One region of the Chlorogloeopsis sp. ULAP02 genome, then DNA from elsewhere that is predicted to be linked to it. Evidence: riboswitches for the same ligand, from Rfam matches in the RefSeq annotation. Region 1 holds a riboswitch; the other holds the start of a gene.
The links. Region 1 has a riboswitch for cobalamin ahead of U2718_RS10055 (DUF1636 domain-containing protein). Riboswitches for the same ligand answer to the same signal wherever they lie in the genome.

Region 1 (15,117 bases):
TCCAATCTTATCTCCGGCAAGAAAACCAACTGGTAGAAGCTACTGTGTAATTATAGGAATTGTGAGTGAGTAGTAGGGGCGGGTTTTGCTGCTCATCTTGCCGTTGGAGCCGAGAATTTATCTTCTCAACCCGCACGGCAATCACTACAACGCGCTTAACCCGACGCCAGGTGACGCCACTTGCTTGATGCCGGGAAACCCGTCCGCCGTAGTGGTTCCACAACGCGCTGCCTCCCGTACAATAGTTAGTCGTTCACCATTAACCACTATCCAATAATCACTAATGTAAAGACGCGATTGATTGCGTCTGTAACCGATTTATTAAAGTTAAATTATTTGTTTCAGCCCAAAAATAATTAGCAAAACCCCTCCTTACTAACTCATGGCTAGTGCTATTAACTAAACAAACTGTTACATTTATAGAAGAAATTGTTATCAAATCATTATGAGTGCCTCTCAAACAGAACCAAAACCCAGTTATGTCAAACTCGCCATGCGAAATATGGTGCAAAAGCGAGTCACTTCTTTAAAACACTTTGTCTTAACTACTGTAGGGCTTTTAGCTGTCCTCGTTGGTTTGGCTTACCTGACTCGTTGATAATTTAAACAACCTAAAAATATGGGAGATTTTTTGGCTGGTGCAAGTTGAAGTATGCGTGCAGGATTTTGTGATTGAGTCTTCTCAACCAGACGCTAAACTGATTGGTGATACTAATATCCAAATTAGTGTAGAAACCTGGGAACAGTGGTTTAATTGCTGGTTGGAAATACTACAACCTCATCTTCCACCTTCAGAAAATTACGAGCTAGGGCTGCGTTTGACAAACGATGCCGAAATTCAAGTGTTGAATGCTCAATATCGATTGCAAAATAAACCTACAGATGTTTTATCCTTCGCGGCGTTAGAAGTAGAATGCCCTCAATCCGCTGAAATGCTTGCCTCATTACCCCTGTATCTAGGTGACATAATCATTTCTATTGATACAGCACAAAGACAGGCTCAACAGCAGGAACATTCTTTACAAACTGAATTAGCATGGTTAGCTGCTCACGGATTACTGCATTTACTAGGCTGGGATCATCCAGATCAAGAAAGCTTAGAAAAAATGCTCCAACAGCAAGTAATATTACTTGAGGCAGTAAGTATTGCTATTGATATAGAATAACACGTGGCTGCATAACCATAAACGTATATTACTTTTGTAAGAAATTGGCATAAAGTCTGATGTGCGATTAAAATCGGCCAGAAATCCTCACTTAAAAAATCTGCTGCTGTATTTTTATGACTATGTCCCAACCAGTCTCATCACCATCGACAAATCCTTTAGAAAAAGTGGTGACTAAAAAGCGGGAGCTATCCTGGCAAGTTGCCTCGAATTTATTTGTTAGTTTTAAGTATGCCTGGTGTGGGATAAGTTACGCATTTCAAACTCAGCGCAATTTTCGTATTCATGTATGTGTTTGCGTTTTGGCACTTGGATTAAGTATATTTTTACATTTAAAAACAGTAGAGATAGCAGTAATTAGTATCACTAGTGGTTTAGTTTTAGCATTGGAATTACTGAATACGGCGATTGAATCAGTAGTTGATTTAACAGTGAAGCAGACTTACCACGAACTAGCAAAAATTGCTAAAGACTGTGCTGCTGGTGCTGTACTTGTATCTGCTTTAGTCGCAGTATTGGTAGCTAGTACGCTCTTGTTGCCTCCTTTGTTAACCTTAGTTGCTTCGGCTTTCTAGCTTTGAGCGATCGCACATCTATAGGGAACAGGGGACAGAGAACGGAAAATTGTAATAAGTTTGTTTAGGTACTTATTATCGATATAAACCAGAGGTTATAAACTGTGATTATAGTTATCGATAATTACGATAGCTTTACTTATAATTTAGTTCAATACTTAGGAGAATTAGCAGCAGATTTCCCAGTAGCCGCTGATATCAAAGTTTTTCGTAACGATAAAATTACCCTAAATGAAATTCGTACTCTCAAGCCAGATGGAGTGTTAATATCTCCAGGGCCAGGACGTCCAGAAGATGCAGGAATTTCCCTAGAATTAATTGAAAAACTTGGAGATAATTTGCCAATTCTAGGAGTTTGTTTGGGACATCAAAGTATCGGTCAGGTATTTGGCGGTAAAATAGTTTCTGCGCCAGAGTTGATGCACGGCAAAACTTCTCAAGTTTCTCACACTGGGATCGGTGTTTTCCGGGGATTGGAAAATCCCATCACAGCAACCCGATATCACAGTTTGGTGATTGATCGCCAAACTTGCCCAGATGTTCTAGAGATTACGGCTTGGGTTGAAGATGGCACAATCATGGGAGTACGACACCGGAACTATCCTCATATAGAAGGCGTCCAATTTCACCCAGAGAGTGTACTCACTTCTTCAGGTAAGCAGTTACTGCGAAACTTTCTGGCAACATTACAAATGAGGACAAGAGAGTAATTAATGAAACGACGGCAACTGATGGGCTATGCTGGAGCGGGATTGGCAACAACCATCATGACTAATTTGGGTTCTAACCTGCAAGCTAATGCCCAATCTCGCAGTAGTTCATTAACAGTTCAGTGGTTGGGGCATACTTGCTTTCTATTTACTGGTGATGGTACGAAAATTTTGGTTAATCCATTTCGTACAGTTGGTTGTACCGCCGGTTATCGTGCGCCAAAAGTGGCAGCAGATTTAGTACTAATTAGTAGTCAATTGCTAGATGAAGGCGCGGTGGAAAATCTACCTGGAAATCCCAAGTTGATTTACGAAGCGGGAGCCTATGAATTTCGAGGAATTAAATTTCAAGGAATTGCTCTCGATCATGATCGCAAAGGGGGTAGGCAGTTTGGTAAAAATACAGCTTGGCAATGGAATCAGTCTGGAATCAATATCCTACATCTAGGAGGAGCTGCTGCACCAATTTCCATTGAACAAAAAATCCTAATTGGGCGTCCCGATGTAGCATTTGTACCTGTAGGGGGCGGGCCAAAAGCTTATAATGCCCAGGAAGCAAAACAAGCAATTCAAGTTATCAATCCTAAATTAATTATTCCTACCCATTACCGTACAAAAGCAGCCGATGGTAACGCCTGCGATATTGCTCCCTTGGATGACTTTTTGAAATTAATGGATGGAATGACGGTTCGTCGTAGTAATAGTGACACAGTTACTATTAGTTCTGGTAATTTGCCGGAGAATGGAGCAATACAGGTTTTAAGTTACAAGTTTTAGTGTGTAGGGCAGCCTCATGCCTGCCCTTTAAAATTTAATACCAAACTACAGAGGTAAAAAAGTGAACATAAGTTAGCTCAAATCCGTTGCTTCCCAACCCAACTAACCCGTTTTTGAATACCATAGCCATCTTCAATTGTGCGATCGCGATAAGAACCTGCTCGTGATTGAATCACTATCCAGTTAAGCTGTTCTTGATCTGAAATGTTGCGCAAGCAGCGTTCTCCTTCAGAATCTACACGGATTACAGTTCCCTCAGAGACTGGAAAGACACAATCATCCACTTGAAATTCTCCCTGACCTTGAATGAAAATATAAATTTCTTCGTTTAATTGATGCTTGTGATAGAACGGTATGGATTTAAGAGGTTGTAAGGTATTAAGGGAAATCTCTGCACTAGTCAACTGAAGCAATTGCTTTAAAAATACCTTACCTTCTAGCTTAATCGAGGGTTCCTGAGCTTCAAAAAAATACTGCTCCAAATCAGAAAATTTCCCGAAATCTACAACAGTAAAGTTATTTCCAGATCTAGTGATTGGCATAGATTGCATCATGGTTACTATTGACTTTTAAATTGCAAGTTACAAGCTAATTTAGCAAAGCTTACTTGTAAAATGCAAGTAATACTCGAACTTTGATTTTTGATAGATGACACAATTAAAACGCTCTTACTGTCCGATCGCATCCACGCTGGATTTAATCGGCGATCGTTGGACGCTATTGGTAATTAGAGACATGATGTTTTTTGGTAAACAGCGATTTGAGGAGTTTTTAGAATCTCCGGAAGGAATTTCGACTAATATCTTAGCAAATCGACTCAAGTCTCTTGAAGATTTGGGTTTGATAGTCAAGCAGCCATACGGTAATCATCCTCGGCGAATGAACTACCAACTTACAGAACAAGGACAAAGTCTTCGCCCTGTGCTTATAGCAATGATTGAATGGGGGTTAGAGCATATTCCTGAAACAATGATTCCGAAAGGTGGCTCCACTCAAAATCAAGATGGAGTAGGAGAAGTGAGGGAGTGAGGGATTGAAATAGAATTCTTCTGTCTAGCCCCTAGCTCCCACTTGTATAAATCTTTAATCATTTTTCTCAAAAATTTTAGTATCTTCGGGGATTCTTCTTACCATGAAAGTAGTACAATTGTTCTAGTAAAGCTAAATTTTGCCAACACTATAAGAGTGCGATCGCTTTATGACGACACAAATGCACAGTGTAATAGCAGCTCAAGTCGATTCTAAAACAATTACTAGATCCTCCTTTAAAGAATACGAGCAAGAGCAGGCTGAGGTAGCAGCGCTTTCAAGTGATCTAAATTCCTCTTTTGGGGCTCTCTTTCATGCCACCGCAACTATTCTGCGTCATGCCTTCTTTTTAGCCGAATTAAAAAAAACGCACTCTCAACGAGAATACAAAAAGCTGCTTTCTGAACACGGCTTCTTAGATGAAGAAAAGAAATATCTAAAGGTAGCAGCAGCCTTTCAAAAATTTTCACCTCAAGATTTAGCGCAAATTGAACCGAGAACCATATATCAGCTAGCAGAAAACAGCAAGAAATATCAGCCAGTGATTGATCAGCTATTAGATTTGGCAGAAGTTTCTCAAAAAGCAGTACGAGAGCTAGTCAGAAAGCAACGTCAACCCAGGGAAATAAAACCCGAAAAACCCAGTATCTGGAGACGCACAAAAAATGGCGGTAGGTACTGTCAAATTCCCCCCATTCATGAAGAAAATGAACGGACTGGAATTACTTTACAAAAAATGATGGATACAGAAGGACTTAGCGCTCAAAAGATTGTGGCAGAGGCGATCGCCTTACGGCAAGCATACAAAGAAGGAAAATTAATACTCGTACAAGAAACAGTTAATTAACAGCCCTAAAAAGTTTATTGGGGTAAGGTTGGAATTCTAGCCAAAATGCCTTTCTTAAGGGGTTCAGGACGTTCTGACCAAGATAGTAAACCATCAGGTTTAGTGTAATATTGGCTAGCACATTCCAAAATTGCGGATGCACTGTGATCGATTGGTAAATCTCCAAATAGATAAGTTAATTTACCACAACCAGCAAAAGCGACAACACAAGAATGACTGCAAGCGCTCATGCATTCGACTTCCTGAATTGAGAAATCATGTTTCAAATGCCAATCTTGCGCTAAGTTCTGAAGCTGTTGTAGTAACTTTTGGCCTCCACTTTCACCGACTCGCTTGCCATCTTGCCATGTGGTGGCACAAGTTTTACAAACAAATAAAGTATGAGAAGGGACATTCGTGTCCTGAGTTGCGGAAATATTTGCTACAGCAGTCATCTGTTCCTCGCAGATACATTGGAAATAATTTGTTCACTTCGGCGGGCATTCTGACTTACAAAGACAAAAGTTGTGTGACTTTTGATTTGATTACAGTTGCGGGACAGCGTCGGATTTGCACCGTACTTTCCCCGTTACCTCTGATGGCTGTTCCCCATTAGAACCGAATATTTTTCATCATAACATCAATGCGTTTTGTCACTGAGATCAAGGATGAACGCGATGTTAGCAAGTTAATATGACAGTGCAGCACATAGACAAAAGCCGCTATTGCTGAATTGAATCATAATGAAGTACTTACTTAACACAGAAAGACTGAGTCTGTGGCCATGCCAAAACGAGGATTTGAACTCCTTGCACAAGCTATGGACTGATGCTAATGTACGGCGATTCCTCTGGGACGATCGCCAAATTTCCTGTGAAGAAGCGCAATCTTTTATCGAGACAAGTACAGCAAATTTTACAAATTACGGCTACGGAATTTGGCTATTTTCTGAAAATCAGAATGACTTGATGATTGCCGGATTCGCAGGTTTGCTTAATTCATCGCAGGAACCACCGAGTCTCATCTTTGGCACTCGCCCCTCACTTTGGGGACGCGGTTATGCTAAAGAAGCTGCACGGGCAATACTTGATTATGCCTTTGATGTGCTTGATTTGGAATGTGTGATCGCAGATGTTGATGAACCGAACAAAGCTTCGATAAAAGTACTTGAGGCTCTAGGTATGACTAGGACTCGACGGGCGCTCGTCAATGGACGACCACTTCTATACTATGAGATTCATCCACATAGGCACATTTAAGTAAGTCAACATAAATAAACTAAAAACATAGATCCCCGACTTTTCTAAAAAGTTGGGGGTCTTGCAGTAACATTGTCGGTAGAAAATTCCTGTATATTTATTGATTTTTGCGAAAAATTTAGATCCATTTGTACTGGAATCAAAGTTGCATATGAATTACTGCCTCATAGACTCCCGTGCTATATGTAGAGTCTAATTTCTATTAATTCTTCCAAGAAACGCTTATGAATAATCTCCGCATCTACCGACGGCGTTTCCTCAAAGCTGGTGCTTTTGCTGTTGGAAGTTATGCAGTTACTAGCACTGATATCCTGCGTTCCTGGGCAACTCAGAGTGAACCTATAGATGCGATCGTGATTGGCAGTGGCTTTGGCGGCGCGGTTGCTGCGCTGCGGTTAGCACAAGCTGGAATAAAAACGATTGTGTTAGAACGCGGACGTCGTTGGACTTTGACTGAAGAACAAAACACCTTTGCTAGTGTGCGTACTCCAGATAGTCGTTCTTTGTGGCTAAATTCCTCTTCTGTTCCTGTACTCGGTATTTTTAAACCTACTGCTATTGATGATTGTACAGGTGTGTTGGAGGTTCTAGAAGAAAATGGCATTGGTGTATTGGCAGGTGCAGGTGTAGGTGGCGGTTCTCTTGTCTACTCTGCTGCTACCTACGAACCATCACGCGCTAATTTTGATCGAGTCTTCCAAGGAGCAATCTCTTATGATGAGATGGCTGAGGTATATTATCCTAGAGTTCGCTCCATACTAAAGCCTAGCCCTATCCCAGCAGATATTTTGGCGTCAGAGTACTACCGCCTAACACGTGTCACTCTAGAACAGGCGGCAAATGCAGGTTTGCCTGGAAAGCTATTGGACATGAATCTCGACTGGGATGTGGTTCGCCAAGAAATTTCTGGAGAGCGCGTTTCTTCTGCGATCGCTGGCGAATTTTTATATGGAAATAATAGCGGCTGTAAGAACAGCTTGGATCGCAACTATCTGCTACAGGCAGAACAGAGCGGATTTGTTCAAATCTTGCCATTACATATAGTGACAGATATCTACGAGTTGCCGGAACATCGCTATGCAGTTTTTTGTAATCAAATCGATGAAGGCGGGAATGTCATACAAAAGCTCACCTTTACGAGTAGGCACGTTTTTTTAGCGGCTGGTTCGATGGGAACGTCAAAGCTTCTAGTGAAAGCAAAAGTTAAAAGAACGCTGCAAAACCTAAATGATGCTGTGGGAGAATTCTGGGGTAGTAATGGTGATAGTCTTGGTCTTAGAGTTGGTCTACCACCCACTAACCCCACTCAGGGTGGGCCATTAAGCGTTGTCATTGAAGATCATGCTAATCCACTTGCACCAACAGTCCTTCAGCCATATCCACAATGGAATGAAACACGGCAAGATAGTCTCTATTCATTAGGAATTACTATTGGTTTAGCAAAGGGGAGCTTTCAGTTTAACCCTTTCACTAATAATGTGCGATTGAATTGGCCTATATATGATCCGGAGATTGTTCAGCTACGTCAAGCAGCCTTGGGAACATACCAAACACTTAACCAAGCTAATACCAACAGTACATATCAGCCTACGACTGCTCGTGTTTCAGATCAGATCACGTTGCATCCGCTCGGTGGTGCTGTACTTGGAAGAGCCTGTGACCTTTACGGTAGAGTTATAGGCTACAAAGGTTTATATGTTATGGATGGTGCAATGATTCCCGGCTACGCTGGATGCGTTAACCCTTCTCTTACCATCGCTGCTCTTGCAGAACGGTGTATCGAGCGGATTATTGCAGATGATTTTGCTTAAACACTTATTTATCTGACTCAACAACCTGATTGCTAAAATATCGATCGCGCTCTGCAAATCCTGCGATCGCTGTGTGCAGTGTGAGATATATGTGTTCATTTCCAATTCTCTGTAAAAGCTGTGATCGCTTAAGCTGGGCGTAGAGATCCTGTTTGACGCGTGCCATTGCAAAGATGATGTCTCTAGCAGCTAGTTCGCTTTGCAATTCTGCCAAGGTGTCGAGGGCGGTGATGTCAACTTCAGCGATCGCCTCTGTGTTCAGTACAAACCACTCTACTGGAACTGCTTCTGCCTCGATTGCTTCTAATGCTCGTCGCTTAAAGTTTTCGGCATTGGCAAAGCACAAGGGAGCGTCATACCGATAAATTACCAATCCTGGAATAGTTTTAGCTCCTTCCCAGTCTTCGACATCGTGTAATCCTGGTAAACCTGGCACCTCTCCCAAAACTGCGTCGTGGGGGCGTGCCACTCTAGCAAACAAATCAATGATAGATAAACCTACAGCAACGGCAACGCCAACCAAAATATCTGTCAGTAAAACTCCAGCTGTTGTAATTAGAGCCAGAAACAGTTCACTGCGCCGAAATCGTCCTAGTCTGATAAATTCCGGTACTTCAATTAATTTTGTAGCAGCATAAATAACGATCGCTCCCAATGCTGCCTTGGGAAACTGCGCCAACAATGGACGCAAAAATAACAGTACCAAGACAATAACAACCAGAGCCACTAAGGAGAAAACCTGCGTCTTGCTTCCCAATGAATCTCCGATGACAGTGCGGCTACCACTGCTACTGATAGGAAAACCTTGCATAAATCCGTTTCCCAAATTTGAGGTTCCTAACGCCAACAGTTCCTGATTAGCATCAATTTTGTAATGATTGCGGGTAGCAAATGCCCGTGCTGTGAGTACGTTATCCGAATAGCCAACGATCGCAATCCCTACGGCAGCCGCCACAAGTGATAAAAATTCTTGAACCGCTAGGTTGGGTACAGCAAAATGAGGCAAGCCGGCTGGAATCTCTCCAACCACTGCAACACCTCGCTGCTCCAAATCAAAGAGTGCTACAGCAGCCGTTGCCAGCAACACCGCCAATAAAGGGCCAGGTGCCGTGCGAAAGCGACGCTGAATCGTGAACAAGAAAAACAAAACTAGAACTGCTAAAATCAGAGTCGGCCAGTGAATGCGATCAAGCTTGTTGAGGAATTCACTTACTTCTCCAAAAACAGTGCTTGCCTCAATATCAATGCCACCAATTTTACCAAGCTGACCAGTAATCATAATAACAGCAACTCCTGTCATATAACCTGTCAGAATTGGTTTAGACAGTAAATCTGCTAAAAAACCTAGCCTGGTAATGTAGCCAATTATGCATATAAAACCAACAATTAAAGCCAGCAGAGAAGCGAGACTTGCATAGTTACTACCATTTGCCGCTACTAAGGGAGCGATCGCTGCTGCCGTCATTACCGCCGTTGTCGATTCTGGCCCTACCGAAAGTTGAGGCGATGAACCCAAAAGGGTATAAATTATCATTGGCGGCAGAATTGCCCACAACCCCACCACAGGTTCCACACCAGCCAACTCACCATACGCCATGCACTGGGGAATCAAATAAGCAGCTACTGTTACACCCGCTAGTACATCCCCTCGCAACCATCCTCGCTGATAAGACAGCAATCGTTTTAATCCCGGCATTTGTAGAGGGATGGCTTTATATGTTTTCAATTGTGCGTTCACAGACTATATTCGTGTTTAGTTTGAGAAGAGGTTAAGGATAGGTTAAGCATTAGATAGATTGTATCTTTGAAGTTATTAAATTAACAGAAGGCGATCATATATTTTGCGCGATCGCGCAAAATCTACAGTTAACCCTTACCCAACTAGAATAAGTTCAGGATGCTGGGTAGGAAAGCAATATGAATACATCTGTTCTGAATCAGGTGATTGAGCAACTGAAAATTATGAAGACTTGCAGTGTGCTTTGGCTAGTACAAAAATTCGAGGTGTTCCAGGCAGACAACTTTTACGTTTTGCAGGTGCAATACCACAGGATGACATACAGTTAATACGCGAAGCAATTGAACACAACTGTGAACAAGTTGACGCTGATGAGTCGTAGATATTCTTTAGGATTGCTGTATGACCATTTCTGTAACACAAACCAAGCTGCATCTCCATCGGCAACAATTTCCAGCTTTAGCAAATAAAACTTATTTCAACTACGGCGGTCAAGGCCCGATGGCGAAAGCATCTATGGATGCTATTACTCAAGCCCAAGCCTATATTCAAGAAATCGGCCCTTTTGGTAATGCAGTCGGTAAATGGATTGGGCAGGAAGTGAAAGCCACAAGAGTTGCGATCGCATCGGAACTAAATGTACAACCACAAACAATCACCATCACGGAGAATGTAACTGTTGGGTGTAACATTGCAATGTGGGGTATTGACTGGCAAGCTGGCGATCACTTGCTCTTATCTGACTGTGAACATCATAGCGTTGTGGCAATTGCTCAAGAAATTTCCCGTCGGTATGATGTCGAAGTTACTACCTGTTCCTTGATGCCTACTTTGAACGAAGGCGATCCTGTGACGTTAATTGCCCATCACCTTCGCCCCAATACCCGTTTAGTGGTTTTAAGTCACATTCTCTGGAATACAGGTCAAACTTTACCTCTTGACAAAATTGCAGAAAAATGCCGAAAAAATAATTCTTTATTACTGATAGACGCAGCGCAATCAGTTGGTTTATTGCCTTTAAATTTAACTGAATTGGGGGTAGATTTTTATGCCTTCACAGGGCATAAATGGTTATGTGGCCCTGCGGGAATAGGAGGTTTGTATGTACGCCCAGAAATCAAAGCCAGCCTGAAGCCTACTTTTATTGGTTGGCGTAGTGTTATTACCGACAGTCAAGGAATACCTGTAGATTGGCAACCTGATGGACAATGTTATGAAGTCGCAACATCAGATTATCCTCTTTACGCTGGGTTGAGAGAAGCGATCGCCATTCATAGGCAATGGGGAACAGCAGAGGAACGATATCAGCAAATTTGTCGTAATAGTGAATACCTATGGCAGCAATTGAGGACACTACCGGATGTTAATCTTTTGCGAACCTCACCACCCGAAAGTGGTTTAGTCTCGTTTCAACTCACTCATAATCACCCCCAGTCTCATCCCCAACTGGTGAATTTTTTAGAATCACAAGGATTATTTATTCGGATCATTGCCAATCCGAATTGTGTGCGTGCCTGCGTTCACTATTTTACACTTGAGTCGGAAATCGACCAACTGGTTGAGGGAATTAGGGAATGGTTAAATGCTAATGGTTAGTGGTTAATTTTTTACTACTAACTACTATCTACTATCTACCAACTTCCCTTATGCTCAAACATCTCTAATTAAATATGGAACGTCCAATTTTATATATAGCAATCACCAATCACGGTTTTGGTCATGCTACTCGGATCGCGGCTGTTGCAGCAACTATTCAAAAGCTATGTCCAGAAGTTCTGCTCATTTTGGTGACCACTGCTCCACGGTGGTTGCTAGAGTGCTATATTGAGGGCGATTTTATCCATCGTCCCCGTGCATTTGATTTGGGTGTTGTACAAGCAGATAGCTTGACAATGGACAAAGAGGCGACATTGGAAAAGTTGGTAGAGATTAAGAAGAATCAGCGTTCTATCATCGCCTCAGAAGTTAACTTTATCCGCCAAAACCGCGTTCACCTGATCTTGGCAGATATTCCCTTCCTTGCTGCCGAAATGGGTAAGGCTGCTGGTATTCCCTGTTGGATGATGAGTAACTTTGGTTTTGACTTTATCTACCGAAGTTGGGGCGATCGCTTTATCGAAATTGCAGATTGGATTAGTGATTGTTACAGCAAGTGCGATCGCTTATTTCGTCTTCCCTTCCATGAACCGATGGAAGCATTCCAGTATGTTACAGATGTAGGCTTAACAGGTGGTTCTCCTCGTTATTCTGCTGATAAAATACGAACAATGTGGGATATCACTGCGCCAGTTGAAAAAACTATATTACTTACTTTCGGTGGCTTGGGTTTGCAACAAATTCCTTATGAGCGCCTACAAAAATTTTCAGACTGGCAATTTATTGCTTTCGACCACTCAGCTCCAGATTTATCTAATGTAGTTAAAATCAGCGACCATAAATTCCGTCCTGTAGATTTGATGCCCATTTGCGGTCGAGTTGTTTCTAAACCTGGTTACAGTACTTTTGCAGAAGCTACTCGTCTAGATGTACCGATTGTTTCTGTAACTCGTGATGATTTTGCAGAAGCAGCTTTTCTATTACAAGGTATTTCTACTTATAATCAACATCAAATTCTCACTCCCTCAGAGTTTTTTGATGGTTCCTGGGATTTTTTACTCCAACCACCCCAGCCGCCAACCTCCTCGGAACTTATTGCTAAGGATGGTAACGAAGCGATCGCTCATGCAGTTGTCAAATACTTTGGTGAATGATTCATGAATGAACAATAATACTTAATACTTAATTGCTAATTACCTTTTGTCTATTAGTCATCAGCAATTAACTACTAGGATTTTCTCAACACAAGACGTTCACCTCTCAAAAAAATTGCTATAGATTATAAATAATAAAAATCTCCAACTCTAAACAAGTGGAGATTTTTACCAAAATATAAGTAACTAAGGCAGATGACCCTGATGACTCTGTAGATACCGAAAGTGAGTAGTTCCACTCACAATCAAAGTCTAACCATCTACTAGCATCATAACAACCGCAAATACCACTAAACTACAATAATTAATAAACTGCTATCTCCGTAATAACCGCTAGTGATGAAAGCAACTAACGAAGAATTTCTTTATCTAGAACTAAACTAACCAAGAATAAACCTTAAAATTAATGAAAATGCAAGCTGGTACTTGCACCTCAAACTTAGTATTAATACTAAATTTTAATTATGCTATGGCTCACTACCAAAAGCTACTGAGAATTTCTACCACTGGCAAATCTTTGTATAACATCACTCCCAAAATCGAAGCGATTGTTTCTGAATCGGGAGTTGAAACAGGCCTTTGTACTTTATTTTTACGACATACTTCTGCAAGTTTACTTATTCAAGAAAATGCTGATCCTGATGTACTTAGGGATCTTGCAAATTTTATGTCAAAGCTTGTACCGGAATTAGCACAGTATATTCACGATGCTGAGGGGCCTGATGATATGCCAGCCCATATCCGTACGGCTCTAACTCATACCTCAGAAAGTATTCCAATTAATCGAGGTCATTTAGTTCTAGGAACTTGGCAGGGTATTTACATCTGGGAACATCGTCAACACAGCCATACAAGGGAATTAGTTGTGCATATTTCTGCTTAGTCATAGAGAACGGGGAACAGGGAAAAGGAAAACAATGTGTGTAATTAATTCTTTCTGAGTACCTATGATGTTAACTGTTAATGACTAACAACCAATGACTAATCACTAATAACACATGAAAATTGCCGATTTAATCGCCTGGTTTGAAGAATGGGCAAATCCATCTTGGCAAGAAAGTTGGGATAACTGCGGCTGGCAAGTGGAACCAGGAGTATTACAAGAAGAAGCACGGGTATTGGTTTGCCTAACGCCTACTTTAGCAGTCATGAAGGAAGCGATCGCCTATCGTGCAGCTGGCATTCCTGTAAACCTAATTTTTGCCCACCATCCTTTAATTTTTAGTCCACCTAAATCTCTACGTGGTGGTGATCCGATTGCGGAGATGGCACGGTTAGCATTTACTCACAATATTGGTATTTACAGCGCCCACACTAACTTTGACCAAGTGCAAGATGGTACTGCTGATGTTTTAGCTCAGATTTTGGAACTAGAGCAAGTCTTTCCTATAGTCACTACACAACCAGGTTTGGGATACGGACGCGTTGGCAATCTACAGCCTTCTATTTCACTAGGAGAGTTAATGGCAATAATTCAAACCCAACTTGCCCCTCCTAATTTGATTTACTCACCAACACTAGATTTAGAACAACAAATTGATAGAGTTGCTGTTTTAGGTGGTTCTGGAGCAAGTTTTATCTCAGCAGTAGTCAAAACAGGCGCTCAAGCCTATCTGACTTCTGACTGCAAGTTTCATCAATTTCAAGAAAGCCGCGATCGCGGTTTGATTTTGATTGATGCTGGACATTATGCTACAGAACGCCCTGCATGCGATCGCCTTGTGCAAAAGCTTCGTTCTTTAAAGGTTGCATGGGTACAATTAAGCCAACAAGACGAAGATTTTCGTTTGTTTTATCAATAAATTTATTTTCGTAATTTTCCACGCTATGTCCGCATTTTGAAAAGAAATCCACCGGAATATACAGCAGTGAGAACGATGATGCAATAATTACACATTTATAATTTTACGAAATTTTACTATAACCACCAGTATAATTTGTTATAGCAAATAATAAATTTCAACTTAAATTAATTTTGGCTTTTGATATTAATAGTAAAGTTTATATAGCCAATGCCTATTCTGCTACACCATGTGACTTTAGTCACGTACTTATGTGATGTACAATCACTAGCTTTTACTGATCCATATCAATCAGAGAAAGATTGAAATATTCCAAAGTTGAGGAAAGAAGTTGCCAACTATGTTTTAATCACCATGATTCGCGCACTCGTTGAATCTGCTTTCCAAACAGGGTATCTTAGTGTTGAATCCGAAGGTCTTCTCTATCAAATGGTGGCGATGAAGAGTTACCAGCCGGGAGATTTAACTGCTATTTCAGCGCTTTTAGATGCTGTTCGTGCAGGTCGAATTAAGCGGGAGGCTTCCTCAAATCTGGTGATGAAATTTCCCAAGTACAAAAAATAGAGATAATACCTTAAAGTAGAGCATTATTAGGCAGCATTGTGAATTTGCAGCTAGTCGAATGTCAACATATACAAAAAATGTAGCAAAGAACTATTTAGAGTTGTTGTTTA
Region 2 (15,117 bases), on a different contig from region 1:
TGATAGCGCCACTACTATCGAGGAAATGCTACCAATAACCCAAAATGCTTGCAAGATGCGGTGTAGTTCTACCATGTAAATATGAATGGTTAATAAACTCACACCAAGAGCAAGGCTGAAACAAGCATACAGAAGATTTACCCAATTGAAAATACTGGGGTGAGGATTGAATAACACTAGTGCAGTAGCGATCGCAAAGCAAACAGCAGCTACCATTAAGCCACCGCGATAGATCATCACGCCTGTGCGATCGCCCTTGTTAATTGTAAATTCACCAAACTGTCCTTGGTATACTTCTGGTGCAGGTAATGTTTGTGTAGTCATATACAAAATCACATGAATTGCTTAGACTTGGCTGGGCAATGTCTAATTAGATAGATAATTGTAACCAACACTTTTTATGATAAACAGCACAGGTGATCGCAAGTTGATAATTACCTAATTATATTTTCAGTACCTCCACAGCTTTTTTAACGTTGTTATAGTAATTCAAAACTGTAGAGTCACGTAATGATCGCCTCGATCATTCAACGCAAACAGAAAACTGGTGTCGAGTATCGCGTGCGATCGCTTAACTATGAACACCTACAAGTAACTTTCCCACCGAACATTTTTAGTCTAGCGATCAAGCTCACGCCTTCGCAGATAACTTTTCAACAGTTAGTGTGCATTGGGGTTGTTATGTGGTGATCACAATGCTTGCTGCAAATTTTTCTTTAGAAAAGGCGCTTACAACCCTGCGGAAAATCTGCGTCTCTATTGAACATTTCCTCCTTGCACGTACACCGTCGAAACAGGCTTCATCATCTTCCGTTCCACTTTGATGTCTTTAAATCCAGCCATTTCCAGATAGCGTGCGAACCTTTCTCCCGCTTCAGTCGCATCATCTTCTGTAGCGCCAGGGATTCTGGGCTGGTGAACAAGGGCTATGATTCCTCCTGTGCGCAACTGCTCTCTTAGCCGTCTTAGCACCTCAGTCTTGTGATCCCAGAACTGAAAGTTATTAACAGCCAGAATCTTGTCAAATGGGTTGTCGAAGGAGGGTAATTGCGATACCGAAGTGAGAACCAATCGCACTCGTCCAGCCGAAATGGCGCGTTGATTTCTTCTTGAAGCTTGCCTGAACATCACTTCAGAATGATCGATACCCCAAATCACACCGTAGATTACAATTTCACTCATCTTTTGGATTGTTACTCCAGGCCCAAAACCGATTTCCAAGACGCGGTCGGAGGGTTGCAGGTTAAGCAGGGAAATTGCCCACTCATTGCGTTCAAGATTTGATGGTCTATGTGCCATGATGAAGCCAGTGATATTCCCCCAAAATCCTGTGGGATGGGCGAATTGTGCTACAACTTTCTCTACAAGGCTCATAAGATACCTCCCTAAGCATCTTGTCAACAGAATACAGACACACAAGGTAAGCGGCTAACTATTTATGATGCGGAAACTTTCCGTATATCACACTAAAAGATTCAGGTCGAGAAAGGATTGCAAGTATGTTAGTTATAAACATTGGACGAAAGTTTTCTGGCTAACTTCTAACACCTGTGCCTTAACAGTACAACTTATCTGTTTGATGCCAATCTATCAAACAACCTCTTAATACCGAACTTGTACAGTATCTCCCAAATTCATCTGCAACTGAACCCGTGCATTACCGCAATTAATGGCAATTTCTACCCAGCCGTGACTGCCAACCAGCGCGATCGCCTCTCCTATTTTAACGTCTCCATAAGTACCACACCCGTTAATCATCTTTTCACCCACCTGTATGCTCCAGCTTTTGTCTTGCACGTAACTTCCAGGAATGTTAGTTACTAAGTTGCCGAAAGTATCTATATATTGAATAGAACCAGTAATATTGTTCTTTTCTAAGGAAATTTTGCCTATCTCCAGCCTAATCAAGGTTTCTGGGTTAATTTCTCGCCCTAACTCTTTGAGGGAAATACCGCTAGCTAGATGCGCTCCCACGGGTGCAAAGATGTCTCTACCGTGGAAAGTACTACTAGGTTGAGGAGTGCGCCAGTAATCGGGGTTTGTGAGTTCTACTGCTGCAATGGCAGAATTTTGACTTAACACTCCACTGAATAAACCATTATCCGGCCCCACTAAGAAACCTTTCGCAAACTGGAGAGCGATCGCTCTTCTTTTTCCTCCCACGCCCGGATCTACCACCGCTACGTGTACCGTCCCCACAGGAAAATAAGGGCAAGCATCCATCAAACAAAATCTGCCTGCTGCAATGTCTTGCGGCGGAATTTGATGTGTTAAATCTACCACTGTTATTTTGGGATTAATTTGGGCAATTACTCCCTTCATCACGCCGACATACACGTCGCGATCGCCAAAATCACTCAGCAATGTTAAAAGTGGTTGATTTTTAAAAGTTTCAGACATAAATTAACACTTTCTATACAATTTAGAATATTTTTCTGTAGCAAAAGTAACTAAATATTTGATATGTTATGATTACAACACATAAGTAAAAAGATGAAAGAGGATAATGCTTATGATCACAAACAGACTTGAAGCCGTCAGAAAAGCACGGGAAGCTCACAGAGAAAGTATTCGCAGAAGCCTGCAACATCGCTTAGAAGTAGCTAGAGCTAGAGGTGATGAGAAACTAGTTCGTCAGCTAGAGGAAGAGATGAGATATTTTAGCTAAATAAAAAGATTATTGTTCATAGTTTTCATAGTTTTGTTGTGCTTTAGCCCGCCTCATCAGCGGGCTGTTCTCTTGTTAAAGATGCGTAAAATACAGCAATTTGATATTCAATTCAGTGCATCACTTCTTGAGTCTGTTTATTTTTTCACTAAAATGTACGCCGTTGCATATTCAGGTAATTGGCTGATATACTGCCTAAAACCATTTTGATTCTGAAAAATACCAGCTAAAAAATCAAGTTGATAAAGATTGGGTAAAAATGCTCCGCCTGTATCGGCTATGATTCCCATTTTTAGTCGTTTGCTTCCACCTTGAGGATACTCAAGCACAATTATTTTGCCTAGACCAATGTTTAGAACATCTCCAGCAAAAGTTACTCCTGGTTTAATAGAAATTTTTGCATCTATCTTATAACCATAACCTTTGATAGCATCAACCTTTCTAAAATACCAATAACGCTTTTGTGCTCTGGGTGCTACTCCTTTTATAAAAGGTATTTCATTGTTTCTATCTACATTAAAAAATGCCTTAGAGCCATCATTAAAATTAATCAGTATTGTTCCCTGCATCAATGCTTCTTCTAATCCTTCTCTGGTGAGATAAGCAAGAGGTTCTACTTTTCCAAACTCTTTCCCACCTGGTTCATAAATACCTGATAATACATCTTGCTTTGTATATTTTGTGAAAAATTTATTTCCACTTAAATTATCTTTTAAGCTATAAATAGGTGTATTAAATTTGGCAGTTTTTTTGCGAGAACCTGGATGGGTAAATACAGCATATTTGGTAAGACGTAAACGTTCTTGATTACGGTTTTGGGGGTTATAAGCAGACCATTTTATAACTCGAAAATTCTGGTTAATAAAATTCGAGTCTTGTAAACGAGTAACCCGATTGTTAGCAATATCTTCTTGCAAAACAGCAATCATAAAATCTAAGGTTTTGAGAACATCTTGTACAGTTACTCCAGAACTAGCTAACAATCCTGTACGTAAAACATTTGCGTCTTGGGAAGAGTGGTTTTGAAAATATTTTTTGGTATTAATCAGAACAAATAATAAATCTTTTTGATTGAAGTTGACATTGGCGTTTGGTAATTTGGCTGAAGAGAGAATTTGATTACCACGAACGCTAAATTTATATTTTTTTAACTCATCTATAACTTTATAGGGTGCTGAACCTGATTTTTGCTTAGAGAAGGTAGATTTTTGTTGCTCTGTAGAATCTGAAGGTGCGAGTTGTGCGATCGCTGTATTCTGAAAATGCTGTTGAGGTAGATCAGAAATTTTCTGCTGCACAAGAGATACATTTTGTTGTTGGGATAGCTGGTTGGTAGTTGATTTAGTGTATAAATAACCACTCCCTAAACCAATAAGTGATAAAGTGGTAAAACCTACTGCGAATCGGAATTTTAAGCTAGATAGAATACTCATAGGTTGGTAACAATTTTTTGCTGATATAAAGTTAAATTTGCTCAATCTCGGAACAACATTAAATTGCTAATTTAGCAGTTGTACACACTATAGAACATCAAATTTTATCAAGTTCTACGAGAAAAGGGACTGGGTACTCGTGATTGGGGATTGGGAAGAATTTCTTTCCCAGTACCCAATCACCAATACCTATACAAAAATCACTTCCAATCCTAAAACTCTTTCAGGAGGCTTGTAGGAATAGATAGTGTGGGTACATTTTCCGTGTCGGTAGTTCACTGCAATTTTGGATTTAGAAATTATCAATTCTATATTGTCAGACGCATAAACAGATGATAACTTGGCAAAAAAGTCTCAATAATCTCATTCTTACAAGCCTTCTTGTAATCACTCCTGTCCATACAAATACTTATCTTCGCGCCCAGTCTCTCCAATCTTCTCAGAACTCAAGCATAAAGATTCTCATTAAAGAAGAGTTGTTCTTCGGCTTAAGCAAACCAAACGGAGGAACAATTTCTGAGGAGCAATGGCAACAATTTTTAAACCGTGTCATCACACCCCGTTTTCAAGAAGGATTAACCGTGATGGATGGCTACGGACAATATTTGAACAGTTCTGGCAGCCTGAACAGGGAAAAGACTAAGCTAGTGATTTTGATTTATGAAAATAACCACAAGAGGAATCAGATGATTGAAGAGGTGATCGCAAGTTATAAGCGCGCCTTCCATCAGGAATCTGTTTTGCGCGTCACTAGTTCTGTTAAGGTATCTTTTTAAGGAACAATTTGTACACTTACAAACTTCCTTGACTGCTAGTATGTAAATTTACTTAATAAAATGTCTAATAATTTTCTTATTCTACTAGTTTAAATTAAACCGTAAGGTAGGTACTGTAAAGAACGTAAAAGGCTTTGAGGAAAGTTAAGCATTACCCACCCTACAGAAGATGTTTGTTTATTGACAAGCTCAAGTTAAATTAACTAAAGAATAATATACAAACTAGCAGGGAGCGACAATGGTATCTAATTCTACTTCTTTCTCTGATATTCAGAACCATTGGTCACGCTTATTTATTATCGCTTTAGCCGAGCGTCGTATTTTAAATGGTTATCCTGATCGCACGTTTCGCCCTAATAATTCAGTTACTCGTGCTGAGTTTGCAGCCATCATTGCCAAAGTCTTTACGCAATCTTCAAGGCGAGAATATGTCCCTTTTACTGATGTTCCAAATACTTACTGGGCGGCGAATGCTATTAAAGGAGCTTATGAAACAGGATTTTTGTCTGGTTACCCCGATCGCACTTTTCGTCCCAATCATAGAATTGCCAGAGGCGATGTTTTAGTCGCTGTGGTTAATGGTTTAAACTTTGCTGCCAATATTAAACCTGATCTGCTCACAGAACTTCCCCAAATCTACAAAGATGCGGCAAATATTGCTGGATACGCTAAAAACCAGATAGCTATTGCTACCAAAGCTGGAATCGTAGTTAGTTACCCAGATGTAAAATTACTTAACCCAAATATAGCGGCAACCCGTGCTGATGTAGCAGCGATTGTTTATCAAGCTTTGGTGTATCTGGGAAAAGCCGAAAAAATTCCTTCTAACTATATAGTTGTGCAACCTCTAGCAGGAACACCAACGCCGACACCGCCTAATACTGTTAAGGTAAACCATCGCCGGGAATTTCGAGGGGCGTGGGTAGCCTGCGTCTGGAATAGTGATTGGCCGAAAAAAGCTGCACTTTCAGCTCTACAACAACAAGCTGAGTTAGTAAATATTATTGAAAAATTGCAATCACTAAATTTCAATGCCCTGATTTTACAGGTACGGCCGGAAGGCGATGCATTGTATGCTTCTCAAATAGAACCTTGGAGTGCTTGGTTAACAGGAACTCAAGGTCAAGCACCAATTCCATTTTACGACCCTTTGGAGTTTGCGATCGCTCAATGTCGCAAACGTAATATCGAACTTCATGCTTGGTTCAACCCCTATCGTGCTAAAACTTCCATCAAGCAAGGCAGTAATGTCCGTCCTCACATAGCAGTTACAAATCCAGAATATGTTTATCAGTGGGGCAATCAACTGTGGATGGAACCAGGAGCAAAAATTGTTCAAGATAGAGCCTACAACGTCATTCTAGACGTGGTGCGACGTTATGATATCGATGGCATTCACCTAGATGACTATTTTTATCCCTATCCCATCCAAGGGCAATCTTTTCCAGATAGTAAAACTTATGCCGCCTATCAAGCAGCTGGTGGTAAACTCAGCTTGGGCGACTGGCGACGAGAAAATGTTAATCAAATGGTACTGCGTCTAGCAGAGGGAATTAAATCAACAAAACCCGATGTCAAATTTGGCATTAGTCCCTTCGGTATTTACCGTCCCGGACAACCCCCTGGCATTGTTGGTTTAGATGCCTACAATGTACTGTATGCCGATGCTAAAAAATGGCTGGAACAAGGCTGGATTGATTATATCGCCCCGCAGCTTTACTGGCGTACCGACCAAACACAACAAAGTTATCCAACCCTGTTAAAGTGGTGGACAGAAACTAATCCGAAACAGCGACACATTTACGCTGGTAACAATATCTCTCAGTTAGACGGCAAAGCCTGGAAAGATGAGGAAATAGAAAAGCAAATCAAGATTAGCCGCAACCTAGTGGGAGATTTATCTTTGGGGAATATTTTCTTTAGCACCAATTCTCTGATCGAAAATCGTCAAGGCATCTCTGAGACGTTCCAAAATTCGCTGTATGCCAAACCTGCTTTAGTTCCTACTATGTCTTGGCAGAATGCAACACCACCAGCACCGCCCACTGCATTGCAAGTAAGTAACCGCAAGCTTTCTTGGCAGCCGGGTGATGATAAAAAGATTCGTTCTTGGACACTTTACAAGCAGAGTGGCGATAGTTGGACACTTCAGCGAATTTTATCAGCTGGTACTACTTTTGCCACTGTTGAACCGGGAACCTATGCTGTGTGTGCAGTAAATCGGTTAGCAAATGAAAGTGTAGGAGTGGTGATATCGGTAATATAAAAGGAAGGACACGGAGACACTTGAAGGAGTGAAGGTATGAAAGAGGGAAGGTATGAGGGTATTATTCTCATTCTCTCGTTCCCTAGCTCTCTTGCTCCCTCGTCTCTCCCTTTTCAGCAAGCATTTCATGTTAACTAAATTATTAAATTTTACGAATTAGCTTCTATACTTTCAATGTATTGGCTTTCCATGAGAAATGCTCCCCTAGCAAAGCGCACGCCCCAGTAACCTCCAGGGCGGCGATCTAGAACTACGCCTTCTTCGCCAATTTGAATCACATCCGGGGGACGCAGCATGGGCATCGGTTCAGCGGTTTTGACATAGGGCGGTAATGCCACAACACGGACTTTACTGCCAACGGTAAACTCTTTGGACATAACTAGGGGCTGGGGGACAGGGGATAGGGGACAGGGAACAGTTAACAAACAACTAATTGAATGATAACTGTTCACTGATAACTGATAACTGATAACTGCTAAGGAGCTTGCCAAATTTTTTGATGGTACTGCTCTATGTCTGCGTAGGGATCTATGGGAGGATGGGAGTGGTCGTGAGTGTGATGATGGTGGTGATGATGATCGTGAGAATGCCCATGTCCATGATGATTGGCTAAAGCTGCTAGCCGGAATTTGCACATTTCACAATTCATCTGTACTTGTCCTAATTGAGTTTCAATTTCTCGCTCTCGCAGTACAGAAAATAACTGTGGATGCAAACCCATTTCTGGCAGAGAAGTCATCACAATTTCTGGGTGTTGTTCCTGCTGTTGGGCTGTTATGTTAAAGATTTTTTTCACTAAAGCGCCCGTGAACAGGAAATATGGTAGGACAATGATACGTTTTGGCTGGTAGAGGCGGGCGCGACGAAAGCCTTCTTCGAGCCTGGGGTGGGTAATGCCAATAAAGCAAGTTTCAACAGTAGAGTAGCCACTGCCTTCCCAAAGAATGCGAGCGAGTTTGTAAACATCACCATTGGCATCGGGATCGCTAGAACCACGCCCGACAAATAAAAGTACTGTATCAGCGCGAGAAATTTGATGGGGGTTATTTTCTGGCTTGTCGAGTTCTGCTAGACGCGATCGCCACAATTCGATAATGGCAGGGGTAATGCCAAAGTGCCTGCCGTAGTGAAATTTCAACTGCGGATACTTGCTCTTGGCGCGATCAAGTTCATTAGTAATATCGAATTTATTATGTCGTGCAGCGAAGAGCAGCACTGGTAACACGGAAAATTCCGTGTAGCCTTTTTCTTGGCACTGGTCGATTCCTTCTTGAATAGTAGGGCCAGTTAATTCCAAAAAACAAGGCATAACTGGACGTGATGCATCTAAAGATTGATAGATAGCAGCAAAATCTAATAAAGCTTGCCTCCCTTCTGCATCCCTTGTACCATGACCAATCATCAATAAAGGACGTTTTATCGGCAGCGCAGGTAATTGCAGGCGATCGCTGGTTGGATATTCCAATTGGGTGAGACTTGTTGTGTTAAAAATAGGCATTCTGAGTTTAAGCTCCTTTCCTGTGCAACGCAGGAAATAGAGTGAGCAAGTAACAGATCGGCGTTCTGGCTTACGAAAATCAAATTCGCTTACAGCTGCGGCACAGCCTCGGACTTGCACCGATGTTTCCCTCTTCTGTTACGGTTCACAGTTGCCTTGTTATCTTAACTGAATCTCGTCCAGTTCCAAAATGCAGGGGGAGGGGGTAGAATTTTTTACAATCACTGAGCTTATACTCGTATAAAACTGTCAGCGAGCAACTCATCACAAATTTCAACTAGGTATTAAACCATATTAAGTATATTTTATAACATTGATTTACAACTCCTACCGATTTTGCAACAGACGCTACAAGTTTCGTACAGAGCAGATTTTTGTGTAGGTTACTTTACCAACTCCCAGTACCACGCCTAACAAAAACCGATCGCTACTTCTGTGAAATAGTCGAACGCGCTGCCAAACTCATCTGCACCACACCAGAATTCGACGAACTCGCGCAAGAAATCGGACTCGGTTCCCACACAAACGGCGTTACTATTGAGAGCGATCGCGCTAAACTCAGGGCAGAACTCGATGGCATGATAGCCCACCTCTACGGTTTAACAGCAGAAGAATTTGCCTACATCCTCACTACTTTTCCTCTCGTTCCCGAACAAGTCAAACAGGATGCACTAGAAGCTTATCGCACCTTTGCCGTTACGAGCAACATAAATTAGTAGACTGAAATCTTGCACCATTTCCAACAGTCTGGAGGCAAAGCCTCTAAATGCTCGTTACCAGGTTGAACCTGGTAACAAGAACTAGAGCCAGAGGCTCTCTCAATCGTAGGTAAAGCTCTTCCCGCAGGGGTATGGTGCAAGATGTGAATAGAGCGATCGGGTTAAAATTGTACATTATGATTTTTTTGTAAAACAGGCAATAAGAGAGATTAAAAATGCTAAAGGCATTAGAGTTTCAAACAAATATTCTGTGGTTCCAATAAATATAAATTTGCTGTATATTAACTCATATCAATTGTGTCTTTTGCCAAAAGTTCTGCTGCTTCTTGCAAAAGCTCATGTTGTTCTTGTTGAATTTTGGCTAATCGCTCTTGAATTTCTGCTAGTCTTTGCTGTTTATTAAAGTGAAGCAGTTGGGCATTGGCTGGTGGTAACAGCGGTAATTGATCAGTTGTGCGATCGCTTGTGATTTTTTGAATAGTCAAACTACCAATTTTAGTAAATGATAAAAAGCTCAGTTTAATAACAGCCAAAAGTAATTTGAAAGGAATTTGCAAGATTGACCAACTAGCTGTTTCAATCAAGCGTACAATTGCTTTGATGATACTCCAAATTATCGATATAGCAAACAGCAGAATAATTAAACTAATAATTGGATGATTAGTTGCCCAACTCAAAATTTCTAATAATCTGAGAATTGCAGGGTGTTCCCTCAGCCAATCATCCATAGAAGCGGAAATTGCAGTTTGAATTGCTGACGATGTTGAGATGGGAATTTGTTCAGCAGTTTGCAATGTTTGCTCTAGAGAATTTTTAGCTTGCTCAAAATTAGTAGTAACTGTATTAATGGCGCGATCAGTTGCTTGTGTTGCTGTTTGTTTCAAAGACTTGCCAACTTGCTGGGCTGAATCAGTTACAGAAGTAAATTTATCGTCAAAAAAATATTTAACTTGCTGAAAGCGTTGTGACGCTCCTTCAGTCCAATTTATTTTGATTTGAGGTGTCATACCAATTTTGGATTTTGGATTTTGGATTAAAACCATTGATTAGTAGGCTTGTCCAAAATTTTGAAACAAGACTCCCTACGGGATTTTGGTGTCATATTGTCTCCTTGTCTCCCCATTCCCTTCTTTCTTGATGAGCAATTCTACGCAATACTGAGAAAAGCTTGCTTTGTTTGCTAAAACTGTTATGCATCATCTGGAGGAACAATTACGCCGCTTAGTGAAAGAGGCTTGTGAATATCCAGCCGGAAATCCACAGCGTCAAAAGCGACTTACCCAAATCATTCGTTTGGCTGCAAACAAACTCTGGAAGGAAAATACTCCATATTATCAAGATGCACTACAACAAACTTGGTTGTATTTCTGCTCAAATGTTTGTGGAGCATATGACGCTACACGTGGATCTGTAATCACTTGGCTGAATACTTATCTGAGATGGAGATTGCAAGACTTTTACCGTCAGCAGCAGGAGGACAAAACTAAAAAAGCATATCTTAATATTAATCAATTCACTTTCGGCGATCGCACTCAAATCTATTACCTGGAAGAAAATTTGGCTGCTCCAGCGGATCTGCCTCCCATTTTAGAAACTGTAAAGTTTTGGGTGGAAGAAGATATTGATGGAGAATTGCGTAACACCCACATTCAAGGGCATCCAGAAGTTAATTGTCAGGTGTTAATTTTAAAACGTTTACCACCAGAAGTAAGTTGGAAGGAACTATCGGCGCAATTTGGTTTGTCTGTCTCTACTTTAAGCAGTTTTTATCAGCGTCAATGTCTGCCACGCTTACGTAATTTTGCTGAAAGGGAAGGATTTTTATAAAAAAATAGATTAGAATACATGTTTAAGTACCTAAACAAAATTAATTACACATTTTTTTGCTGTTCCCTGTTAAGAGTTTCCTGTTCCCTTGCCTCTACCCATAACTTTAATTTTGCCTAACCACTTATCTGTTCCCCGTTATTTCTTTTTCCCAGGCTGGAGCCTGGCAAAGCATCGATTGAGCTACAGCTTCGCAGTTTTCATCACTATGCATCTCATGTCTTTGAGCAGCAAGAACAGAAAACCGATCAGGCAGATGTGGTAGTGTACTTCACTTAGATGAAAGGCGCTGTATGATGCTAGTTGTTTGCACCCCTGGGTTTTTCGATTCCTGCTCCAGAATGTTGTATAAATTTTGTAATAATTCTTTAGTTGTGTAGGGTTTAGCGATAAATAATTTAACAGCTGCAAACCCTGCGAGTTTATCGCTGGGTGCTAAACCACTAACGGCAATTATTTTGACAAGTGGATTAATTTTTTGTAAGGCGCGAATGGTAGTTGCACCATCCATTGAGGGCATCATCATATCTACCAAAACCACGCTAATTTCATCTTGGTACTGAGCATACAGAGCGATCGCCTCAATTCCATCACAAGCTGTCAGCACTTTGTAATTGTAAGTTTCTAAGGAAATTTTTGTGGTTTCTAGAATTTGAGCTTCGTCATCTACAACTAGAACCAATTCTCCGTTGCCTTTAAGTAGTTCTAAGTCTTCTCCTAAGAGCGTTGCTGTTGCTTCTACTGCTGGCAAGAACACTTTAAATTCAGTTCCTTTGCCAACCTTGCTATGTACGTTGACAAAACCACCGTGGCTTTTAATGATACCCCTAACAGTTGAAAGTCCCAACCCTGTACCTTTGCCAACTTCTTTAGTGGTAAAAAACGGCTCGAATATTCTATCCACTATTTCTGAAGGCATCCCTACGCCCGTATCTGCGATTGTAATCTGAATATGAGGCCCAACACTAGCATCTAAGTTCATGCGAGCATAGTGTTCATCTATATATATATTTTCAGCATAAATACTGAGCTTACCACCATTGGGCATGGCATCGCGAGCGTTGACTACTAAATTCATCAGCACCTGATGCAAGTGTGTAGCATCTCCAATCACTGCCCAAAGTTCTGGCTTAATATCTGTAGAAAGTTCAATAGATTTGGGAAATGTTTCTTTGACGATCTGCTTAATTTCTGAGAACAAATGCCCAACTTGCACAATCATCCGCTTACCTTCAACTCCACGTGCAAATTGCAGCACTTGTTTAACCAAAGCAGCTCCACGTTTAGCGTTAGCTTCTATTGTCTTCATCATTTGCTGAGTTCGTTCATCGGTGTTGGAGAATTTTAGCTGCAATAATTGTGCTGCCGTCAGAATTGGAGTCAGTATATTGTTTAAGTCATGGGCAATACCACCAGCAAGCGTACCAATACTCTCCAGTCGTTGAGCACGTAAAAATTGACTTTCTAGTTGTTTTTTTTCTGTAATGTCGGTATTTACTGTTAATATTGACTTTGGTTTTCCATCTTGATCAGACATTAAAGTCCAGCGACTGGCAACAATAATCCCTTGCCCTTGTTTTGTGACTTGTTGTAATTCACCCTGCCAAAAACCATTTTCAGCTAGGCTTTTGTAGATATTTTGGAGTTGAGATGTTGTTTCCGCTCGATACAGAAGCTGATTCACCTTCTTGCCAATCGCTTCTTGCGGCTTCCATCCATACAAACTTTCAGCCCCTTTGTTCCAAAAATAAATTTGGTTGTCTAAGTCTTTAACGATAATGGCATCTGTGGTGATATCAAGCAAAGCAGCTTGTTCGCAAATTTGTAAATTTTGCTCCAGGAGTGTCTTCGTCAGATTCCGCAGCTTGAGATGGAGTTCGATCCGGGCTAAAACTTCTTCGTGTTGAAGCGGTTTGGTAATATAATCCACCGCGCCTAGACTTAAGCCTTTCACCTTATCGACTGTTTCGGCAAGTGCAGTCATAAAAATGATCGGAATATCTTTTGTTCGTTCATTAGCTTTCAAAAGACGGCAGGTTTCAAAACCGTCCATTTCCGGCATGAGTACGTCTAATAAAATCAAATCTGGTGGAGCATATTCTGCTCTAGCGATCGCACTTTCACCATCTTCAGCAACTAAGACTGTAAATCCAGCATCGGCTAAGAAATCAAATAGAATTTCTAAATTACTTGGAATATCATCGACAATTAAGATGACACCTTTTTTATTTAAATCAATATTCATAAAACCTCATTAAAATTTTTTGAGGAACTCTAAAATTTGTTTCCCTTTAAAACCTTTAGCAAGTTGGTGCAAATGAGTAGCGAAAGGAATCAATTGCTCATTTAATTCCCCTAATTTTTCAGCTTGTTGTGTAATACCCCTTAAGTCACCTCTCATTGCTAAATCTAGCAAAATCTGAAGCTCTTCTGCTGGTGGAGCCACAATAGGAGTTTCTGGCTGCAAATTAGAGGGATATAGTAAACTTTGGTTTTCATTTTTTATCCTTCTGACTTGATCTCGTTCTTCATATAGCCATTCCAACCCTAAGTGAACCCGTAATTTTTCTAACAAATCTCCGATCCGAATAGGTTTAGCGAGAAAATCATCACAACCGACTTCTCGACTCTGCGTTTGATCAAAATCAAAAACGCTTGCTGAGACAGCAATCACTAGTACTTGTTTTAGTTCTGGTAACTTTCTAAGACGACGAGTGGCTTCAAAACCGTCCATTCCAGCCATTACTAAGTCCATAAAAATTACATCAGGCTTAAATTCCAGCGCTTTTTTTATAGAGTCTAAGCCGTCTATTGCTTCTATGACATCAAATCCTAAAGGCTGTAGTATATTGACTAAAATAGAACGATTTGCCCATTTATCATCTACGACTAAAACTTTACGTTTAGAACCAACAAAACTGATAATTTTATGTTCGTTAATATTCTTTTTGTCAGTATTTTGGAAAAATTCTGGTAAATTCAAATCTAGCCAAAAAACGCTTCCTTTACCCAAAGTACTTTTTACCTTCAGTTCACCACCCATCATCTGAACTAATTGACGACTAATTGCCAATCCTAATCCTGTACCTTCAGTCTTACGAATATCCTCACCCACCTGCTGGAATGGCAAAAAAATCTCTTCTAATTGTTCTGGTGCAATGCCTATTCCTGTATCTTCTACTTGAAATCGAACTCTGTGGTTTGTCCTTTGTCCTTTCTTACAAAGTTCTGATCGCCGAAAGTTAGCGCTCAGACTTTGCGCTTGGTCATTTATCCTTTGTGTAGAATCATTCGACTGTTGAGCAATGACATCCACTTTGAAAGTTATACTACCTTTTTCTGTAAATTTGACTGCATTGCTAAGTAAATTAATCAAAACTTGGCGCAACCGTTTTTCATCGGCTCGAATTATTCTTGGCAGTGGAGATAGTGCTTTGTAAATTAGAGAAACTCCTTTTTGTTCGGCACGAATGCGACAAATTTCGATTATACTCTCCAGAAATTCTGAAAAATCAAACTCTTTGGGATAAAGTTCCATTTTTCGAGCTTCAATTTTAGAAATATCTAAAATATCATTAATAAGTGTGAGTAAGTGCTCACCACATTGATAAATAATGTTTATCCCTTTCTTTTGCCGTTCGGTTAAATTTTTATCTTTCTGAAATATTTGAGCATAACCCAAAATACCATTGAGCGGGGTACGAAGTTCATGGCTCATATTAGCGAGGAATTCACTTTTGGCATGATTAGCGGCGGCTGCTGCTTCTTCTGCTCGTTGCCGTTCGCGAATTTCCTGTTGTAGTTGTAAATTTTTGTCTTGCAACTCTATCGTTCGCTGTTGTACTTTGGCTTCTAGCGTCCGATTATATTCCTCCAAATCATTATAAAGGCGGGCATTTTCAATTGAGATTGCTGCTTGAGAGGATAAAA

Region 2: it holds a riboswitch for cobalamin, as region 1 does, so the genes downstream of both, U2718_RS32025 (sirohydrochlorin chelatase) here and U2718_RS10055 (DUF1636 domain-containing protein) in region 1, are expected to answer to the same signal.

Annotation. Positions count from the first base shown of each region.
Region 1 is NZ_JAYKTT020000021.1:12,803-27,919, forward strand. It holds one part of gene prfB (peptide chain release factor 2) at 1-50, shown strand, start outside; gene U2718_RS10010 (hypothetical protein) at 8-223, opposite strand; gene U2718_RS10015 (DUF3285 domain-containing protein) at 446-598, shown strand; gene ybeY (rRNA maturation RNase YbeY) at 639-1,166, shown strand; gene U2718_RS10025 (diacylglycerol kinase family protein) at 1,289-1,741, shown strand; gene U2718_RS10030 (aminodeoxychorismate/anthranilate synthase component II) at 1,846-2,451, shown strand; gene U2718_RS10035 (MBL fold metallo-hydrolase) at 2,455-3,228, shown strand; gene U2718_RS10040 (cupin domain-containing protein) at 3,306-3,782, opposite strand; gene U2718_RS10045 (helix-turn-helix domain-containing protein) at 3,877-4,257, shown strand; gene U2718_RS10050 (hypothetical protein) at 4,427-5,104, shown strand; gene U2718_RS10055 (DUF1636 domain-containing protein) at 5,119-5,538, opposite strand; cobalamin riboswitch at 5,561-5,721, opposite strand; gene U2718_RS10060 (GNAT family N-acetyltransferase) at 5,827-6,342, shown strand; gene U2718_RS10065 (GMC oxidoreductase) at 6,567-8,153, shown strand; gene U2718_RS10070 (solute carrier family 26 protein) at 8,158-9,891, opposite strand; gene U2718_RS10075 (hypothetical protein) at 10,136-10,273, shown strand; gene U2718_RS10080 (aminotransferase class V-fold PLP-dependent enzyme) at 10,294-11,487, shown strand; gene U2718_RS10085 (glycosyl transferase) at 11,562-12,641, shown strand; gene U2718_RS10090 (secondary thiamine-phosphate synthase enzyme YjbQ) at 13,111-13,524, shown strand; gene U2718_RS10095 (Nif3-like dinuclear metal center hexameric protein) at 13,640-14,443, shown strand; gene U2718_RS10100 (hypothetical protein) at 14,798-15,007, shown strand.
Region 2 is NZ_JAYKTT020000088.1:5,439-20,555, forward strand. It holds gene U2718_RS31980 (DUF2301 domain-containing membrane protein) at 1-324, opposite strand, end outside; gene U2718_RS31985 (hypothetical protein) at 511-690, shown strand; gene U2718_RS31990 (class I SAM-dependent methyltransferase) at 757-1,401, opposite strand; gene U2718_RS31995 (SAM-dependent chlorinase/fluorinase) at 1,603-2,400, opposite strand; gene U2718_RS32000 (hypothetical protein) at 2,513-2,668, shown strand; gene U2718_RS32005 (hypothetical protein) at 2,806-4,101, opposite strand; gene U2718_RS32010 (DUF3574 domain-containing protein) at 4,434-4,877, shown strand; gene U2718_RS32015 (glycoside hydrolase family 10 protein) at 5,116-7,143, shown strand; gene sipA (regulatory protein SipA) at 7,293-7,520, opposite strand; gene U2718_RS32025 (sirohydrochlorin chelatase) at 7,619-8,641, opposite strand; cobalamin riboswitch at 8,680-8,815, opposite strand; gene U2718_RS32030 (hypothetical protein) at 9,016-9,357, shown strand; gene U2718_RS32035 (hypothetical protein) at 9,642-10,367, opposite strand; gene U2718_RS32040 (sigma-70 family RNA polymerase sigma factor) at 10,552-11,187, shown strand; gene U2718_RS32045 (response regulator) at 11,459-13,432, opposite strand; gene U2718_RS32050 (protein kinase domain-containing protein) at 13,442-15,117, opposite strand, start outside.